2 regions of the Solibacillus sp. iso_87 genome follow, and region 2 is predicted to be linked to the other one. Evidence: predicted binding sites of a transcription regulator. Region 2 holds the regulator's gene; the other holds the start of a gene.
What was found. Region 2 encodes CtsR, which represses protease genes until heat stress. Its sites were predicted from a motif close to ATGGTCAATAAAGGTCAAACA; they were not measured.
Positions count from the first base shown of each region.

Region 1: the regulator CtsR is predicted to act here: its motif matches at 2,385-2,405, upstream of clpP (ATP-dependent Clp endopeptidase proteolytic subunit ClpP).

Region 1 covers NZ_CM149656.1:3,266,763-3,271,130, forward strand. Annotated here, with positions in the region: gene AC0VXV_RS16685 (amino acid ABC transporter permease) at 1-687, opposite strand, end outside; gene AC0VXV_RS16690 (basic amino acid ABC transporter substrate-binding protein) at 718-1,497, opposite strand; tRNA gene AC0VXV_RS16695 (tRNA-Arg) at 2,235-2,306, opposite strand; gene clpP (ATP-dependent Clp endopeptidase proteolytic subunit ClpP) at 2,494-3,084, shown strand; gene AC0VXV_RS16705 (HPr family phosphocarrier protein) at 3,512-3,769, opposite strand; gene whiA (DNA-binding protein WhiA) at 3,924-4,368, opposite strand, start outside.
Region 2 covers NZ_CM149656.1:3,860,050-3,864,417, forward strand. Annotated here, with positions in the region: gene AC0VXV_RS19750 (protein arginine kinase) at 1-986, opposite strand, end outside; gene AC0VXV_RS19755 (UvrB/UvrC motif-containing protein) at 983-1,525, opposite strand; gene AC0VXV_RS19760 (CtsR family transcriptional regulator) at 1,538-2,002, opposite strand; gene AC0VXV_RS19765 (DUF4870 domain-containing protein) at 2,204-2,509, opposite strand; gene AC0VXV_RS19770 (acyltransferase) at 2,630-2,860, opposite strand; gene AC0VXV_RS19775 (protoglobin domain-containing protein) at 3,003-4,316, shown strand.

The sequences.
Region 1 (4,368 bases), 590 kb from region 2:
TTTCTTACGTGGGTTGTAATTAATATCAACTCGTTTTTCGATAAATGCAATGAGCTTTGTTACAGCATACGTCAATACAAGGTATAGGAACGCCGCGAATAAATACGGCTCCCAGAAACGCTGATACGTTCCGGCTACTACTTTACTTACGTATAAAATTTCGGCTCCGGCGATTACCGTTACAAGTGAAGAATCTTTTAATAATGCGATAAATTCATTCCCTAAAGGTGGGATCATACGACGAAACGCCTGCGGTAAAATAACTTTGCGCATTGCCTGGCTATGCGTTAGCCCTAATGACCTTGCAGCTTCCATTTGCCCTTTGTCGATCGACTGGATCCCTGCACGGAAAATTTCCGCATTGTATGCGGCACTGTTTAAAATCAGGCCGACAATACCCGATACCCACCAACCTTGTGATGTTCCAAAAATAGTTGGAATAACAGCTAAGTGAATTAATAATAATTGTACGAGCATTGGCGTACCACGGAATACGTCGACATATATTTTAGCCGGCCAGTAAATCCATTTTTTTGTTGAAACTTGGCCTAATCCTAAAACTAGACCGAATATGATACCACCAATATAACCACATGCTGTTAAAACAATAGTCGCCCAAAGTCCTTTTGCATATAGTTCACGGTAGTTCCAGATTATATCCCAACGGAAAAAATCTAAAAAATCCATCTGAAACCCTCCAATAAATTAAAATGTAGCTTATTCGATTTCCGTACCTGTAATTTCAGCTAACTTGCCGTTATCTTTAATTTTTTGAAGACCTTCATTTAAAATATCCAATAGCTCTTTGTTGCCCTTTTTCACCATAAAGCCGAAGTAGTCTTTCTCAAATGAAGTATCTTCTACCGCTTTTAAGCCTGAATCAGGATTGTTTTCAAGGTAATCTAAAATTACTGCATTATCACCGATAGCGGCATCTGCTGCACCTGTCAGTACTTCTGTTAAAGCAACAGAGAAGTTTTCATATGCCAAAATTTTCGAGCTTGCAACACCTTGAAGTTCCTGTGCTGCGATATGACCTGTCGTATTAATTTGCACCGCGATTTTTTTGTCTTTAATATCTTCTAACGATGCAACTGTTGAACCTTCTTTTGTCACGATCAATAAAGTCGCTTCATAATAAGGGTCTGTAAAATCATATGATTCTTTACGCTCATCTGTAATTGTAATAGCCGCTGCACCCATATCCACTTCACCAGTTGTTACTTGGCTCATCATTGAGTCCCAGCCTACATTCTTCACTTCTGTTTCAATGCCCATCTCTTCGCCGATCGCTGCTAAAATCTCTGAATCTAATCCGACGACATTACCTTTATCATCTAAGTATTCAAATGGTGCATATGTAGCTTCTGTACCTGCAACAATTTTCTTATATTCTTTATCACCTGTTGATGAAGTTTCGTCCGCTCCACACGCTGTTAAAATCATTGAAGCTGCCGCTAAAGGTGCTGCCCATTTAAATAGTTTTCTAGTACTCATTATGAATATCCTCCTGGATGTAGTAGTTTTTTTGTTAATAACATGTTCAATTATATTAATTCCACAATTAATATACAACATTTAATTTTTAAAAAATTGATTATTATTGCAGTATGATGAATTAATATAACAAAATTGACGGTATATTTGCATATAATTTAATATTTATTCACTCGATTGCTATTTCATTATTGTATCCCCTCTTAAAAAGACTCACGTTTCATTACATATATTCCCTGTTTTTTATAATATATGTTAATCAGTTGGGTAATTTTTAACTGAATTAAAAAAACTGCACAAGAGGAAATTCCTCTCATGCAGTCTTGAAATTATTATTTAATTAGAGAACGAATGAAGGATAAAAAGAACCGGTACAGTGATTCTTTTTATCCTACTAAAACTTCATTCTCTATTGCAAAAAAACCTCAGATGATTTTTGCAATTGATATTGAAACGTATATTAAAACAGTAAAATGGTGCCCCTAAAGGACATGATAGTATGGTCTATCTAACTAGTTTTATAAAACACAACATTTAATAATGTACTAATTTTCTACATATATTTCAAGTAGGAAATGTACTTTTTTATAAAGAAATTTTATTTTTTAGATGAAGAGCGTTTAAATTAGATTAGTTTCGGAAACTTATAGTGTAGCGTCAAAATTAAACTGTAGAAAAATGGAAGAGAAAGATTATTTTTACTTCATGCTGGTCAATAATAATCTTTAAAAAGAAAGCGCCCTCGGAGGGAATCGAACCCCCAGCCTCAGAACCGGAATCTGAAGTGTTATCCATTACACCACGAGGACATATAAATAAGAATATGAGCAACTTTTTTCATTATACAGATGGAACCCCTTATTTTCAACTGTAAAAATCAGAGTTTATATTTGACCATAACTGACTAATACGTGTATGATAGGTTTACAGCTGAAATATTTGTCAATTTCAGCAAAAGTAATCGAATATAAGCTTTAACAAAGGGAGGATTTTTCAATGAACTTAATTCCTACAGTTATTGAACAAACAAACCGCGGCGAACGTGCATATGACATTTATTCACGTTTACTTAAAGACCGCATCATTTTATTAGGTAGTGGGATTGACGATAATGTTGCGAACTCAATCGTAGCACAGCTATTATTTTTAGAAGCTGAAGATCCAGATAAAGACATCTACCTGTATATCAACTCACCAGGTGGCTCTATCACTTCAGGTATGGCAATCTACGATACGATGAACTTCATCAAGCCTGATGTATCAACAATCTGTATCGGTATGGCTGCTTCAATGGGTGCATTCCTGCTTTCTGCTGGTGCAAAAGGCAAGCGCGTTGCATTACCAAACGCAGAAGTAATGATTCACCAACCACTTGGCGGAGCACAAGGTCAAGCAACAGAAATCGAAATCGCTGCAAAACGTATTTTACACTTACGTGAAAAATTAAACCGCATCATGGCTGAAAACAGTGGCCAAGATTACGAAACGTTGGCACGCGACACAGATCGTGACAACTTCATGTCTGCAGAGCAAGCATTAGAGTACGGTCTTATCGATAAAATTTATGAGCGTAACCAATTAAAATAATCGATCCATTCAAGCATACAAGATTCATCTTGTATGCTTTTTTGTGTTCAAAATAGTAAGTGAGACAAAAGTTGAAATTTAATTGGAGAACTAAAAAATTCTTAGTAAGAAGTGGATAATTTAATAAAATTGATTGGAATGGAGGGCGAGCGTAGCTGTTGGCTACAAGCAGAGCTTCCTGCGGGAACAGCAAAATTTATTTTGCGACGAAAGCGAAGCGGCAGGAGCACCGACGCCTGAGACTTAGGAACAAAAGCTAATAGCGCCACGTCCTGTGGCAACGCTTTTGTGACCAACATCTTGTTGGCCCCACGCCGTGCCCGAGGAAAGCGTCCCGGAATGGAAATCAATTTTTACTCACAGCAAAAAAACCCATTTTTCTCACAGAGGAAAATGGGTTTTTGGATTATGTTCTAGCCCTTTTGTTTTAATCCGATTTTTCAATTAGAAGTTGTAGTGCGTCGATTGCTTTTTCTTCGTCATGGCCGTCTGCCCATAATGTGACAACTGTGCCTTTTGCAACAGCTAGGCTCATAATACCCATGATCGACTTTGCATTTACTTTTTTCGTACCTTTTTCTAAAAAGACGTCTGCTTTATAACGATTCGCCTCTTGGACGAACAAAGCGGCCTGTCTTGCCTGTAGGCCCGATTTTAACTTTACTTCTACTTGTTTTTCAATCATGTTGAAATACTCCCTTTCACAACCGTTCATCGCTTCTAAGTTTATCTTAACGAAATTGTCCGAAAAGAACAACAATTGGAAACATCTTTTATGAAATCTTTACCAATTTTTTCTTTTACGCCTCGACGTACTTGCTCCGTACCTTTATGTGAATTTAAATACTCTCTCCACGACGGAGCGCATCCGCGATTTCATCGATTTTGCGCAGACGATGATTGACGCCTGATTTACTTACGACGCCAGTTGAAACCATTTCACCGAGCTCTTTTAACGTCACGTCCTGATATTCCACACGAAGACGTGCTATTTCACGCAGTTTTTCCGGCAGTTGATCAAGACCTACCGCATTATCAATATAGCGGATATTTTCCACTTGCCGCAACGCCGCGCCTATTGTTTTGTTTAAGTTGGCTGTTTCACAGTTTACGATACGATTCACACTGTTACGCATATCTCTTATAATCCGTACATCCTCAAACTTCAGCATTGCCTGTACAGCACCGACTAAATTCATAAAATCCGAAATCTTTTCGGCTTCTTTCAAATACGTTACAAAGCCTTTTTTACGTTCGATCGTTTTCGCATTTAAATCGTATCGG
Region 2 (4,368 bases):
GTACCAATATATTGCTGAATGAGTCCAGGTTGCATAATAAGCATGCACTCATTTAGTTTACGCTGTGAAATTGCTTCTAATAATCCTAAACTTACCCCAAGACGTACATTTGATAAACAGCTTGCCGCTTCTTCACTCGTTAAAATTTTTGCGTACTTCAATGTACCAAGGGAACGGCTTAAGCGGTCTTCCAACATCGAGGGGGCACGCATCAGCAAATTTTTGCGGGCAAGTTCTTCTTTTTTGATTACTTGCTCTACAACATCCTGAAGCTCCTGCAAAATCATTTCTTCTGATTTACCTAATGTGATCTGGTTTGATATTTGATAAATATTCCCTAAATTTTCACTGCCTTCCCCATATATACCCCGCACAACCATTCCTAATCTTGTCATCATCTGAATTAATGGATTCATCTGTTTCATCATTGTGAGTGCTGGTAAATGGAGCATGACAGAAGCTCGAAGTCCTGTTCCGACATTTGTTGGGCAACTTGTCAAATAACCATAGCGGTCTTCATATGCATACGCAATTGACTTACTTAAGTAGCGGTCAATATTGCGAGCCTTATCAAATGCTTCTTTTAAATTCATCCCTTGAGTAAGACTCTGTATGCGAATATGATCCTCTTCATTTACTAATATGCTAATGGATTCATCTTTTGTTAAAAAAAATGATCCAATTTTTTTTCTTCGTGCCAAATTCGGGCTGATCAAATGCTTCTCCACTAAAATTTGGCGTTGTAAAACCGGCATATCTTTTATTTGGAAATAGGAAAACTGATATGGGTTGTTATCCGAAGATAATAATGACTTCATCAATTTTTCTTCGATTATTTGTGCTTCCTGTTCTGTAAAACTTATCGGAAATCGAGTATTGGCAATATTACGAGCAAGCCGAATGCGCGTGCTAATGACGATATCGGAATCGCTTTCGTGTTGCATCCAGCTGGGACTGGCATTCGTTAAAAAATGCTCGATGTTCATGCGTTCCCCTCACCTTCCTGTTTTATTTTACTTTCCAATTCCCTTACTTCATCACGTATGGAAGCTGCATCTTCAAAACGCTCTTCCGCAATAGCTTGCTGCAGTGATGAACGGAGCTCTTGGATTTGTTGTTCTACTTTTTCTTTTGAAGGTCCTTCTTCCACATACCCTACATGCTGAGTACCTGCCTGAAGACGTTCAAGTAGCTGTGGTAATTGCTCGCTAAATGTTTCGTAACATTGACCGCATCCAAATTTCCCTTGCTTTAAAAACTGTCGGTACGTAAACCCGCAGGAAGGACAGGATTTTGGGCTGTTTGTATTCGTTGTCGTACTTTCTTTCTTTGCATTCACAGGTACAAAATTGAACCAATTTGAAATAAGCTGCTGAAGAGATGCAGGCTCTTCATTTACGTCAAATTGAAATGGATGAAATTGAGTGGCACATACTTCACAGTAGTGACGCTCCACTTTTTGACCATTGTGAACTTGAGTAACGGTAACATTGGCATGACGCTGTTTACAATGCTCACATATCATAATAATCCACCTCTACTTTTCAAAAGAAATCGTTTGTAGCATTGCATGCATAATACGTGCTCTTAGCTGATCACGCAGCGGTAAACCTACCTGTAATGTGACCCGGTCTAAAGCGGCCTTCATAATGCTTGCTTCTCGCTCTGTAATAATGTCCTCATCCAATAACCGGAAAATAATACGTTCAGCATTAGTTTGAGCAATTTCGTTACCTATTTGTGTTTCCATTTCGTCCAATAGATTTTTCTTAGAGTGGATCGTTACTCGCAAAATCCGAATATAACCGCCACCACCCCGCTTACTCTCTACATAGTAGCCATGCTCGGTCGTGAAACGCGTATTGATAACGTAATTGATTTGGGAAGGAGCACAGGCAAATTGCTTTGCTAATTCATTTCGCTTTATTTCAATAAGTCCCTGTCCCTCTAATTCAATAACTTCCTTCAAATACCCTTCAATTATGTCAGATATATTCCTCATGCTGTCTCTCACCTCTCATCAACTGACTTTGACTATCTTTGACTTAAATATACAATATTTTTTTTTTGAAATGCAACTAATCACTCTTGTTTTAGGTTTCCCTATTTTTACATTAATAAATCCCTATTTATGTAAAAAAAGCGATAAGGTGTTTTAAACAAACCTTACCGCTTTTATGAACTTTGCCAAATTGAGGATAAATTATACCCAGCGTCCTACAATTGGATAATTCCAGTGCTGATCAGATAATGCTTTTACAATACCGATGACCGGTGCAATCCAGAAGATGAGTAAAAATACTAATAGGAATGGTAAACCAATTAACAATACAGAAAGAACTCCTGCAATGGCTATTAAAATTCCGAATACGACTTGGAAAAGCAATGCTTGGATTGCTGTACGCTTTACTTCATCTTCAGAACTTATTAAGAAAAACAGAATCGGTACTAGGAACGGCGCAAAGAATGCACTGGCATGAATAATGATTTTCGACCATTTAGATTCCATTTGTTATCAACCTCACTTTAGTTTATTAGCTTATTTACGGATAATATTCGTAAAAGTTTCATAGAGAGGACAAAAATCCCGAATTTTTATTTCGAGATTTCTTTTGATGTCTATATTTGATTAATATGGGCCTCTATCTTTCGGGTTATCCCCTTCTTGTGGGAATAAAAAGTAGGAAATAACTGCGGTTAAGATGGTTGCTCCAATAACTATTAAAATGCGGTCACGGTAGCCTACTTCTGCATAATTGTTTACTAGCATGATATACGATGCGATCGCAACTCCAAGCGACAATGGTAAAACAAATTTTAAACGCCCTTTATGAAACTTCATCATTACAACGCCTTTCACTATTTACTGCATCCATTTTAATAGTTATATTACCTCAAATACAAATTACTGTAAATTTTTAATCTCTATAGAAATATTAATATTTCATCCGATATAAACAGTAAAATAGTATTATTTAATAATACATGAATCGAGGAAGAACATGGGTATTCTGTTTTCTAGAGCAACAAAAGTTTCAAACAAGCCTTATTTTGATATTGCAAATTATGCACAGCAAGTAAACCTGGATGTTTCAAACTATCCTAACTTACATAAACAGCTTCAATTGCTAAATTTAACGAAAGAGGATTTAGCCGTGATTAAACAGCTGGAACCTTTTGCAAAACAAGTTGTTCCAGTTATGGTGGAGAAGTTTTATGGTGCGATTAGCTTAAGTCCGGAGCTTGTGGATATTATAGGAAGTTCAGCTCGAATGGAGCGTCTTAAAGGGACATTAACAAAGCATTTAGAAGCGATGTTCAACTGTAATATCGATTCAAATTATATAGAGGAACGACAAACGATTGCACATGTCCATGTTAAAATCGGACTGCAATCAAAGTGGTATATTGCATCATTCCAATCGCTAATGACCACGTTTATCGACTTTATTAGTAAAATTGAAATGTCAAATGAAGAAATGGCTAAAGCAATTAATGCTTTTTCAAAACTAATCAACTTTGAGCAGCAGCTTGTGATTGAAGCATATGAAAAAGAAGAGCAGCGCATTCGTACTGAAAGTTTGGAAATGAAATACCGAATTGTGGAGCGAATTCAACATACTGCACAAGAGTTAACGCATATTAGTGATCAGACAAATGCCTCATTACAGGAAATTGCGAGTCAATCCGAAGAAATTGCTTCCAACACAACACAAGGATTAAATTTAGTAGCGGAAACAGAAAATAAATCAACGACAGGGACTACATATTTAGTTAACCAGACAGCAATCATGACAAACATTTTAGATCGTGTGGACACTCTTGAATCATCAATGGTTAAATTGCGTCAATCGTCCAAAAAAATTGCTGAAATTGTAGGGTTAGTAACAGGGATTGCCGATCAGACAAACTTGCTTGCATTAAATGCATCTATTGAAGCAGCACGTGCAGGTGAACATGGGAAAGGATTTGCCGTAGTAGCTGATGAAGTTCGAAAGCTTGCTGAGGAAACTAAAAATGCGGTACAAAACGTCTCTCATTTAATTAAAGAAACCGAACTTAGTATTTCACAAATGTCCGACTCTGTTTCAAGTGTTGATGAGCAAGTAAAAATGAGTGTGGATACGCAAAAAAACTTGGCGGATTCCTTTACATCAATTACTGAAGCCGTACATGGCATTAAAACGCAATATGAAAACACGAATGAAGACATTCATGCCATTTCATCTGTTATTACCGGTTTAACACATACAACAAACAATGTGTTAACATCATCGGATTCATTGCTCCACATTGTTCAGGAACTGCATGATTAATTTTGCTTAAATACTAAAAGAAGGTGGAACATAACCCATAAATGCTATTTTT